2 regions of the Thalassospira sp. GO-4 genome follow, and region 2 is predicted to be linked to the other one. Evidence: predicted binding sites of a transcription regulator. Region 2 holds the regulator's gene; the other holds the start of a gene.
What was found. The regulator LexA, encoded in region 2, represses DNA repair genes until DNA is damaged. The targets are predictions, from matches to a motif close to ATGTTCTANTTTGGTTC.
Positions count from the first base shown of each region.

Region 1: M9H61_RS18625 (ImuA family protein) is a predicted target of LexA. The motif match lies at 2,729-2,745, and genes of this name have one in related genera.

Region 1 is NZ_CP097807.1:4,079,833-4,085,504, reverse strand. It holds gene M9H61_RS18635 (error-prone DNA polymerase) at 1-296, opposite strand, end outside; gene M9H61_RS18630 (DNA polymerase Y family protein) at 301-1,938, opposite strand; gene M9H61_RS18625 (ImuA family protein) at 1,826-2,611, opposite strand; gene M9H61_RS18620 (4'-phosphopantetheinyl transferase superfamily protein) at 2,995-3,768, opposite strand; gene M9H61_RS18615 (RNA polymerase sigma factor) at 3,919-4,491, shown strand; gene M9H61_RS18610 (FecR domain-containing protein) at 4,594-5,601, shown strand.
Region 2 is NZ_CP097807.1:993,151-998,822, forward strand. It holds gene trpD (anthranilate phosphoribosyltransferase) at 1-860, shown strand, start outside; gene trpC (indole-3-glycerol phosphate synthase TrpC) at 857-1,654, shown strand; gene M9H61_RS04790 (hypothetical protein) at 1,686-2,243, opposite strand; gene moaC (cyclic pyranopterin monophosphate synthase MoaC) at 2,314-2,793, shown strand; gene lexA (transcriptional repressor LexA) at 2,952-3,659, shown strand; gene M9H61_RS04805 (ComEC/Rec2 family competence protein) at 3,765-5,672, opposite strand, start outside.

The DNA of each region.
Region 1 (5,672 bases), 1.5 Mb from region 2:
CGTGCATAGGATACCCGATCGGTCGGATAACACAGCAAGGATGGCCCATCCATCGGATCAAGCCGGCAGCCAACAATGTAATTTAACCGGTCTTCATAATTGCGATGTGCGCTATGTCCGCGCACGACACCGGCCAATGTGTTGCGATCCGTCAGCGCAATGGCATGCAATCCCTTGGTCGCGGCGGTCAAAACCAGTTCCTCGGCATGGGATGCCCCGCGCAAAAAGGAAAAATTGCTGCTGACCTGAAGTTCGGCATAGGCCGGTTCATCGGTGCGAATGGCTTGCTGGGTCATGGCATCATCCCCCAAAAATCCCGTGGATTGACCAGATATCCTGCCCCGCATGTCCGGTGCGCAGCAGCCACAACATCCGGCCTTTCTGATCACGGATCCGGAAATAGTCGCGTGTCATTCGCGACAGGGCGTAATGATCGTCATCAAGATGCCCCCACCATTCCGGACAGATGCGTTCAGGCCCCTCGGCACAGGCGATATCCACAATCATTTTGCGCCAGCGCAGCCGCGTTGGCGCGCCATTGGTACTGCGTGCGATGACTTCCACCGGTTCGGGGGGCTCCAGCAATCTGACAGGACGTTTTGGCAAGGGGGCATCTGGCAGCCGTGCCGGCCTTGCCCCGCCAACCGGGGATTGGCGAATGGCGGCCCGTTCGGGCATGTGGCTTGCGTGATGGGCCGGACGATAAAGAATGTCATTAGGACCAAGATGATGACAAATCCGGTCAATCAACTGCCCCAGTGCAAGCCCGTCACTGCTGTCATCCTGCTGATGGTCAAGGCGGGCCTGGCGAAAGGCGACATGTTCGACCCACGGCGCATGGACAATGATCTGCTCGATACCGAAACCGGTATCGACACCGGGCATTTTTTCGCCCAGCAATCGCAGAATATGCGGTGCTGACTGACACGGGGTCCCGGTTGTCGTGGTGATGGTATGGGCATGACCATCCACCCGGATCGAACGGACACATATCCGCCGCAGGCCCAGATTTTCAGCCGCAAGCATCTCGCACAGCTTGCCGGTCATGTCTTCGATCGCCAGTGCCAGATTGGTCGCATCGCCAAGCGGCTCGCCAAAGCTTTGTTTGATCAGCCAGGGAGTATCGGGCAATTTGAAGTTCAGATGTTCGGGCAAGCGCCCATAAAACTGATCAAGACGGCGCAACACATCGGGTCCCAGCCGGGTGGTGATATTGGCGCGCGGCAAGGGTGTAATATCGCCCAGTTGCTTAAGGCCAAGCCGCGACAACAGGGCGATGATGTCATCTGACAGACGCAGGGCCGAAACCGGAAATCCTGCCGCGATTTCATGATCGGCGGGCAAGGACAGGATATGCTCGGTCGACGCACCGGGATGATGACGCGCAGCGGCCCAGGCGGCCCCGGCCGTATCGGCAATGGCAATTCTGGCACCATAGCCCCGGGATTTCACATCACGCAGGATGTGACCGATCATGGCGGCTTCCCCGCCAAACAAATGACTGCCGCCGGTGATTTCCAGCCATAATCCGCCATCGCCTTGCAGGCCGTGCGCATGCAATTCCCGATCCGGCGCGACCCAGGGGCTGTATCGATCCATCAAACGGATCAATCCCGCCAGATGCATGTCATACAGCACCTCATCCTCGGGGCTGTCGTGCAAAGCGGGAAGGATGCTGCGCGCATCGGACAGACGCATGCCCCCGTATAATCCGGCGTCCCGGGCCCGGGCATTCAGCCCGCACACCAGAACCCCTTTGTGATCGGCGCGCGTGATGACATGTGGCCCGTCAGCATCATCTGCCTGCCCGATAGGGTTGCTGTTTTCAGATGACACGTCCTGGTCCGCCTTGTGGCGGGTATCGGCCGTGGTTCTGCTGATTTTCTGACAATCCGTCTTCCAGTGGGTCAACCACAGATAAAGAAAACGTTGATGCATCGGTTTTGACTTTCCAGCTTCCCGGTCGGACCCCGCGTCCCCCGATCAGGCTGAGATGATGAATATTCCCTGTCTTGGTGTCTGGCGTGCTTAGGGCCGGTTCGATCTTCCAGCGTGTCAGTGCACTTGATGGCATCAGCCGCCCGCCATGAGATGCCCGGCGCAAAACAATCATCCGGGTTCCACCCGCCTCACAGGCCAGTTGCAGACGCCTTGCCGATGTCAGGTCGTAATCGGTGGTTTCCAGAATAATCGATGCGACCTGCCCGGATTTGGCGGCCTCCTCACAGCTCCATAAGGCGATATCCTGCTGATCGACTGTCATCATCAAGGGCGGCGGATCCGTTGCCTGCCCGACCGGCAAGGCCAGATGATAAAACCCGCCCTGATCAATCGCCCGCCTTTGCCGAACCCAGAAAACAGACCGGTTTGACTGGGCATGGTCCTGTGCGCTGTTTTGCGGTTTTTCTTGCGATCTGTCTTGCTCGCAGCCTTGTAATTTTCCGTGCCCTTCCCTCTGCTCTTGCGGAGCAATCCGGGCCAGATACCAGGCCAAAATCGCCGCCGCCCCACCATCATGGGCACAGATCACCTCATGCATACCAACCGGCACAAAACCGCCGATGCTGATATTGCGTGACAAGGCCATACCGCCAAACAGGCAGCCGATCACACCGCCTGCTTTGCCGGGGAAACAGGATACATTTCCCCTCCAACTTTTTTCGGCCCGTGCCAAGACAGCCCGAGCATCCCTGATCCGTTCAGCAAGCATCTTACCCAAACACAACAAATGTTCTCTATTTGTTCTTATTTAGGAACGCCCGATATCAGAGTCAAATCAAAAGCTTTCAGATGGACTGGGGGCGATGGAGGAAAGCGGGCCTATCCATCTGCGGTGCCTGCTGGCAAGAACACGCAAAGGGAACCGTGCAAACGTTGTGACAATAACAGTACTCCAACAAACAGACAGTGGATGAAGGAAAATGTGCCTAGTGACAGAAAACACGACACATTTTCAACATGCTAGATCCGTCCGGGATAGATAGTTGAGGCACGTCAACTGCTGAGTGCCTCCAGCCACCCGAAATCAATTTTTGTCTGCGCAGGAAGCGTTATCGCCAACCATGCTTTGTCAATTGGCATAACTTGTGTCTGGTATTGTGTGAAGGTCTTGTAGTTCAATCTGACCCCTGCCCCGACTTCCGATACTAAGGTCGGCTCATACAGTTTGGGCGGCACAGTCATACCTGTTGTCAGCACCTTGCCCAAGCTTTCGCGTGCACACCAAAGTATGGATGCTGCCTCATGCTCATTCAGAGAAAGCTCGAAGAACTGTTGCCGCAAACTCGCGTCAATATCACTCAGAACGGGCACAATGTCGGCCTCTGCCAATTGCTCAACATCGACGCCGATCGGGTGACCTTTATGGTGAATAACGGCAACACAAATCTCGTCGGAGTGAGAAATCGACACACCAAGTTCACAACACCCGACAGATGTACCCATAATAATAGGCTGGTGAAAAACACCGCTACCGATGGCGATATCATGTGGTGACACATCATCGAGATGACATTTCAAAGCAAGCTTCGCAGCCAACCGTCCGATTGTGAAACTGTCACGTCGCTGAGGAAACTCGAAAGACAGCCGTCTTTGCTGTTCGTGTGTATGTAAATATCTGCTCGCCAGACTTTCGATTTCCTGCGGACCAAGGCGTTGCCTGTCAATTATTGCAATGGTCGCTTTCAAAATATCCGGGGCACCAAAGCCTCCGAAGGTTCCATTACGGGTTAATGCCAGTTTTTGCACGGCGCAGCTTTCCGGAAACATGACGGTTAACCTCATACTTTTCAGACTGCTTCTGTATGGCCCGACGAAGATGGCTGCTTTCCCAAGCTGTATTCAGGCAACCACACACATTCACCTTACACACGTGCAGGATGCAAATTTCATACACCCTGCACAACTAATTAATTGCGAATGAGTATTATTTTTGATAACTCCATAAAAACCCATCACCTTAGTCAGGTATGTGACTTGGCAATAACGGACCTCAAAAAACTCTTTCAGTCTCACCAAAGGGAATTGCAGATTTATCTGACACGCCTTTTGCGTGATGCAGATACAGCAATGGATCTGACACAGGAGACATTTTTGCGTGTGTCGGAACATGCCAGCCCCGATAAGGCAAACGAAGTCACCCATGTCCGTTCCTACCTGTACCGCGTCGCCCATAATCTTGCGATTGATCACGTTCGGGCACAAAAGCGAAACCCGGTTGCCGGTGCCGATGACATTCCCCTTGATGTCATTCCCAATAATTCACCCTCGCCCGAACAGATCGTCGGAGGGCAGTCTGAGCTTGAATATGTACGCCGCGCGCTTGATGAGCTGCCTGAAAAAACGCGCGAAATCTTTACTCTTGTGCGCGTTGAAGGGCTGACCTATCGCGAAACGGCTGAACAGCTCGACATTTCTGACAGCTCCGTGCAGAAACATGTCGCGCGCGCTATTGCCCATGTGATGAAGCGCATGCGGGAAAGCCGGTCATGAAATTGCACAAAATTTTTACGCATTTCTTGCAGTTTTATCGTCCAACAGATAAGGACGCTTTGTCCGGGTTGTCGGCAAGTGCGGGTTGGTAACGTGAGCCAGATGCAAGAAACACAGAAAAACATTGATCTGGCCGCGGCCGATTGGGTTGCGAAAATGATCAATGGCGACCTCAGCACATCTGAACATGAAGAGCTCCACAATTGGCTGAATGCCGCACCGGAAAACCAGCAAGCTTTCATTGAGGCCAACAACGCGCTTGCTGTAATGGATGAAGCAATCCGATCAAAAGATCGCACAACCGAAAGCCCTTCACCAAAGGTTGTCGAGCTTAAACATCCTGCAAAACCGTCATCCAAGGCCCCCTCGGCAAAGAAACGCCGCTGGAGCTACGTCGCACTTGCCGCAAGCTTGCTGCTGGCGGTTGCTTCTACGCGCATTATGTTTGGTGACCCGACCATTTTCCTCAGCGCTGATTATCACACTGCTGTCGGGGAAGTGCAGGCCATTACACTTGAGGATGGCAGTACCGTCACCCTGGGCCCCGATAGTGCAATCGCGGTTCAGTTTACCGATCAAATCCGAAACATCGCATTGATTAGCGGGCTTGCCGATTTTCAAGCTGTTCCGATGGAACGTGCGAACAAACGTGTTTTCACCGTCACATCGCCGCATGGCCAGGTGCAGGCGTTGGGCACACGGTTTATCGTCAACAGCTTTGATGACCACACCAATGTTGCCGTGTTGGAACATCAGGTTGAAGTCAAGCCAAACTCGGCAACATCAGAACAAATAGCGATCTTGGCGGAAAATCAGGCCGTCCGTTATAACCGCCATTCAATCAGCCCGGTGTCCACAATCAAACCCGACCGTGCGCTTAGTTGGCAAAAAGGCAAACTGATATTTGATCGCGTCACACTGCGCGAAGTTGTCTCGGAATTCTCGCGGTACCAGCGCGGCAAAATCATGATTGCGAACGAGACTGCGGCACGCAAGCTTGTCAGCGGTGTCTTTGACATGACCGATCCCCAGGCCGGACTGGAACTGATTGCACGGGAACTTGGGGTACAAAATATCTCGATAACCCCGCTAATGACCGTTCTTTACTAAGGATTTCTGCATTCTGGGAGGCCCGTTTTTCTTGGGCTTCTGGTCTTTATCGACCCAAAAATCAAAAAAAC
Region 2 (5,672 bases):
TTACCGGGGCAGCACGTGTCATGCGTGAAAAGGCCACCGGCATCATTGCCCCGGAAAATGCGGTTGATACCTGTGGCACAGGTGGTGATGGCAGCGGCACCTTCAATATTTCAACCGGTGCGGCGATTGTTGCCGCCGCCGCAGGTGCGACCGTTGCCAAACACGGCAACCGCGCGGCATCGTCGAAATCGGGTTCGGCTGATGTTTTGATGGCGCTTGGTGTCAATCTTGATGCCGATATGAAATTGCTGGAAAAGGCCCTTGGCGAGATTGGTCTGTGCTTCATGATGGCGACCCGTCACCATTCGGCGATGCGTCACGTGATGCCGACCCGCGTTGAAATGGGCACACGCACGATCTTTAACCTGCTGGGTCCGCTTGCCAACCCGGCAAAGACCAAACGCCAGGTTCTTGGCGTCTTTGCCAAGGAATGGGTCGAACCGGTTGCCCATGTGCTCAATCGCCTTGGATCGGTTCATGCATGGGTGGTTCATGGCCACAGCGGTCTTGATGAAATCTCGACCACGGGCCCGACCTTTGTCGCCGAAGTCAAAGACGGCAATGTTAGGACCTTTGAAATTTCCCCGGGCGATTTCGGGTTTGAGACAGCAACGCTTGATGACCTTAGGGGCGGCGATGCGGATGTGAATGCCAAGGCCATTCTTGACCTTCTGGCAGCGAAAAAAGATGCCTATCGCGATATCGTTCTGATGAATGCCGGGGCGGCACTTGTAGTGACCGGCGTTGCCAGCGATCTTGCCGATGGCATCAAAAAGGCATCCGAAGCAATTGATAGCGGCAAGGCCGCAGAAACGCTTCAGGGTCTTGTCACCATTACCAACGAAGGAAACGCAGCGTGAGCGACGTTCTTAAGAAAATCTGCGACGACAAACGCGAACACGTTGCCGCCTGCAAGACCCGCAAAAGCCTTGCCACGCTTGAAGCCGAAGCCAAAGCACAATCGGCACCGCGCGGCTTTATCAAGGCCCTTGAAACCAGTGTTGCCGATGGCCGTTATGGCCTGATTGCCGAAATCAAGAAAGCATCCCCGTCCAAGGGACTGATCCGCGCCGATTTCAATCCGCCGGAACTGGCAAAGGCCTATGAGGCTGGCGGGGCAAGCTGCCTTTCGGTTCTGACCGATATGCCCTATTTCCAGGGGGATGACAGCTATCTTGTGACGGCGCGCGCTGCTGTTGACCTTCCGGCATTGCGCAAGGATTTCATGGTTGATCCCTACCAGATCACCGAAGCACGCGCCTTGGGGGCTGATTGCATTCTTTTGATTATGGCAGCCCTTGAAGACGGACTGGCTGCCGAACTTGAAGATGCGGCACACAGCCTTGGCATGGATGTTCTGATCGAAGTTCACAACGCGCCGGAACTTGAACGTGCCCTGAAACTGAAATCGCGTCTGGTCGGGGTCAATAACCGTAACCTCAAGACCATGGAAATTTCGCTGACCACGACCGAAGAACTGGCTGGCATGGTCGATAGCGACCGTCTTCTGGTCGCCGAAAGCGGATTGTTCACGCCCGAAGACCTTTCACGCATGGCCAAGGTTGGTGCGCAATGCTTCCTGATTGGGGAAAGCCTGATGCGTCAGGACGACGTCACTGCGGCAACCCGCAACCTTCTTGGCCTTGCGGCGTAATAATCAGAGCTTGCTACGGCTGGCTATCCTATTAGTCAGCCGGGGCGTTAATGGGATCTATGTGCGTGAAGACCCAGTAACGCAGATTGAGCGGCAGCATCTCTTGTCCGCTCTGGTGAACCCGCGCCCCAAGCATGTCGTTACCTTCCAGTTCATCAAACCGTGAAAAGACAAAACAAAAATTCGGCGTGAAACAAAGCTTATCCCGATCATGATAGGCTTCTCCGGTAAAAGTTCCCCAAGTCGCTTCACCGGACCAAGAAATGGCACCTCGCCCTCGAATCAAGGTTTGACCGCCTGTATCTAGCGACGCCCGGAATTGCAAGGCGGTTGCCGGATTAACAAACGTGAATGATTTGCCGGTAAGAGTGGCTTCGACCTCTTGGCGACTTAGCTTTGCGTAACCAGGGGGCAAATATGACGGATCTTGGTATTCTCTTTCCAGAATAGTTGTTCCAACTTCACGAAGATGATCAACTTCATTTTCGGCAAGGAGCCTCTCTGGCATATGCTGGATACCGCAGGCCTGAAGAAGTACAAAAGTTCCGCTAAAAAGAAATTTAGTGTATCTATTCATATGAGTAGACATTTCATGCAACCAGTAAATTTGCGTGTATTTTTGAGTTATCATGCAATTATAAATAAAACAAGGAACCACCGTGGCAGACCAACTTTCCCATATTGATGCCGGTGGCAACGCCGTGATGGTGGATATTTCGGACAAGACCGATACCACCCGCGTTGCCATTGCCAAGGCGCGGGTATTGATGTCTGCGCAAACGGCAAAGCTGATTGCTGATCGTGGCCACAAAAAGGGTGATGTTCTTGGCATCGCGCAGCTTGCCGGGATCATGGGGGCCAAAAAGACACCCGACCTCATTCCGCTTTGCCATCCCCTGCCCCTGACATCGGTGACGGTTGATCTTGAACTGGCCGATGATGTTGACGGGGTTGATATCACCGCGACCTGCAAGACCACCGGCAAGACCGGTGTCGAGATGGAGGCGTTGACAGCGGCCTCTGTCGCAGCCTTGACCGTATTTGACATGTGCAAGGCCGTCGACAAGGCCATGCAGATTACCGATATCCGCGTCACCCGCAAGGAAGGCGGGAAATCGGGGACTTTCATCGCAGATTAGGGTGTTTGCGGGCGGGCGGCTACCATTCAAAACCCGCAATTATTGCCTGAATCACGGCCAATCCGTTGTTTTTGGCCCGATGCGCTTGACCCGACAAAAGAACTAAAGTAGAACATTTGTGTATCCTTTTTGTTCTTGCTACAGGTTCGGGAAATATCATGCTGACGCGCAAGCAATATGAGTTGCTGGTCTATATTGACAATTACCTTCGCGATCACGGTATCTCGCCCTCTTTCGATGAAATGAAAGAGGCCCTGAACCTTAAATCCAAATCGGGGATCCATCGTCTGATTACCGGGCTTGAGGAACGCGGTTTTATCCGCCGTCTTGCGCATCGCGCCCGTGCGCTGGAAGTCATCCGGCTTCCGGAAAACAGCGACGATGACACCCCCGAAACCCCGAACAACGTCACATCCATTGCCAGTGCGCGCAAAGCCCCCCATCGTCCGGCAACCGTGCCCACGGCCTTTGCCGAAACCGGCGAAGCCATTTCGCTTCCACTTTATGGTCGCATTGCTGCGGGTACCCCGATCGAGGCATTGCGTGATCAAAGCACCATGGTTCAGGTGCCCGCTGCCCTTTTGGGATCAGGCGATCACTATGCACTTGAAGTATCGGGTGATTCCATGGTCGAGGCCGGCATCCTTGATGGTGATACCGTCCTGATCCAGCGGTGCGAGCAGGCCCATGACGGCACGATTGTCGTTGCCCTTGTCGATGACAGCGAAGCGACCCTTAAGCGCCTTAAACGCGGGCGCGGTGAGGTTCTTCTGGAACCGGCGAATGCCCGGTATGAGACGCGCGCCCTGTCACCGGATCGCGTCCGTATTCAGGGTCGTCTGGTCGGGTTGCTGCGCCAGTATTAAGCCACCGACAACTACACACACAAAATCGCCCGCTGTGATCTTCGCACGGGCGATTTTGTGTATTCGGGATCAGTGCATCCGACCCGGTCCAGGTACGACCACTGATTACCGTTGCGATGGAGCAGCTTTGCCGCCAATCACGATCCACGGCCAGTGACCGGATATTGCCCGCACGGTTTCAAATGACGACCTTCCCTGATCAAGCTTCGCCGTATCAAGGGCCACACCGCCCTGCCACCACAAAACGTCATCATCAATCATCACCCGCGCCCCGTCCTGGCGACAGTTTCGGATTGGCAAATCGTTTTTTAGCGTAATCACAAGATCGGCATTGCGACAGGCATAGAACGGATTGGCCAGACTGGTTGCGACAATGGTCCTAGTCTCCTTATCACCAGTGCCAGTGACCACAAGACACGGATCGTTTTTACAATGCCTTATTCTTGCGGCTTCATCTTCCGGACGGATGCCAAAACGGCTCATCCACAGGGATTTTTGGAAATCACCAAGCCCGTCGGCCAAATGCAGGATTTCCTGTTCCCTGTCATAAACGGCCCAGCTTTCCTGATCACCCGATACAAGAACATCCGGTGTTTGGTGGGTCACCTGCGCAATGATGGCGATGATCAAAAGCGGCCCGGACACCACAAGGGCAATCTGATCGCGCCAGATCACGGCCCACGCAATTGCCAGCAACAAACAGGCGGTTGCCACATCACCGAGCCCGGCCACATACCACAAACCCCATTCCTGGGCGGCGACAAGGGATGCTGTTTTGATCAGAACAGTCAATCCGGGCGCCATCAGTGCAAGCACACCGCCCGCCAACCCGAATGGCATCAATGCCAGCGTCAGGACAATTAACGGCATCACCCAAAATGCCATTATCGGAATGGCAACCAGATTGGCAACAATGCCAAGCACCGATATCCGCCCGAAATGAAATCCGATAATCGGTGCTGTCACAACCGTCACAATGACACTGGTGATCAAAAGCCCCGCCATATAGACCACAAGACGTTCATGCCACGGACGTCCGCCATGGCGGTCAAGCCATCGACGCCCGGGCCCGTCATAAAAGGCAACAAGTGCCCCGACAGCAGCAAAGGAAAGCTGAAAACTGGCACCAAGCACCGCATCGGGCCTTAACACCAAAACAACCAGTGCGGCCACCCCCACCAACCGTAACGATATGGCACGGCGATCAAGCAACAGAGCAATCCATACGACCAGCAACATCACAAAGGCCCGCTGCGTCGGCACTGTTGCCCCCGACAGTCCGAGATAAATGAACCCCGCCCCGGCGGCCGCAAGTGCCGCCCATTTTTTGACCGGATAGCGCAATGCGATCCCCGGTATCGCAGCCAACCCAAGACGCACCAGAAAGAAAACGGTTCCGCACAGCAACCCCATATGCAATCCGGAAATCGCCAAAAGATGGGCCAGCCCGGATTTCCTCAGATCCTCGGCAATTTCAGCAGTGACATCGCCGCGTTCACCGATGATCAATGCTTTGGCAATCCCGGCCTCGGGCGCGGTTACATATCGATTGATCACGTCGGATGTTTTCTGACGCAGATGTTCAACAATCGATCCTATGCCATTGTTTTCATATGCATCCTTCTCGCTCAACACTTCAAACTGACGGCCGAATGCAAACCCGGTTGCGCCGATCTGGCTGAAATAAAGGTTGCGCGCGAAATCGGGATCACCGGGAACCGACGGCGGGCGCAGTGGAAACAACCGTGCCTTTACGCGCACCTCATCACCGATTGAAAGCGCGCTGTCACCGAGAAAACTAAGCCGGACATTCCAATCATCGGAAAGACCCTGAATATTTGTCGGATCAAGGGTAACGCGCATGCGACTGCCGCGGGGTTCAATACCGATGACAGTTCCGGTGATTTCGGTCGAATAAAGGGTTCTGGTCGGGATGTTTTCCGGTCCCAGTTCCGTATGCAGGGCACTGATCAGACAACCTGCTGTGATACTGGCCATCAGTTGCATCAAAAA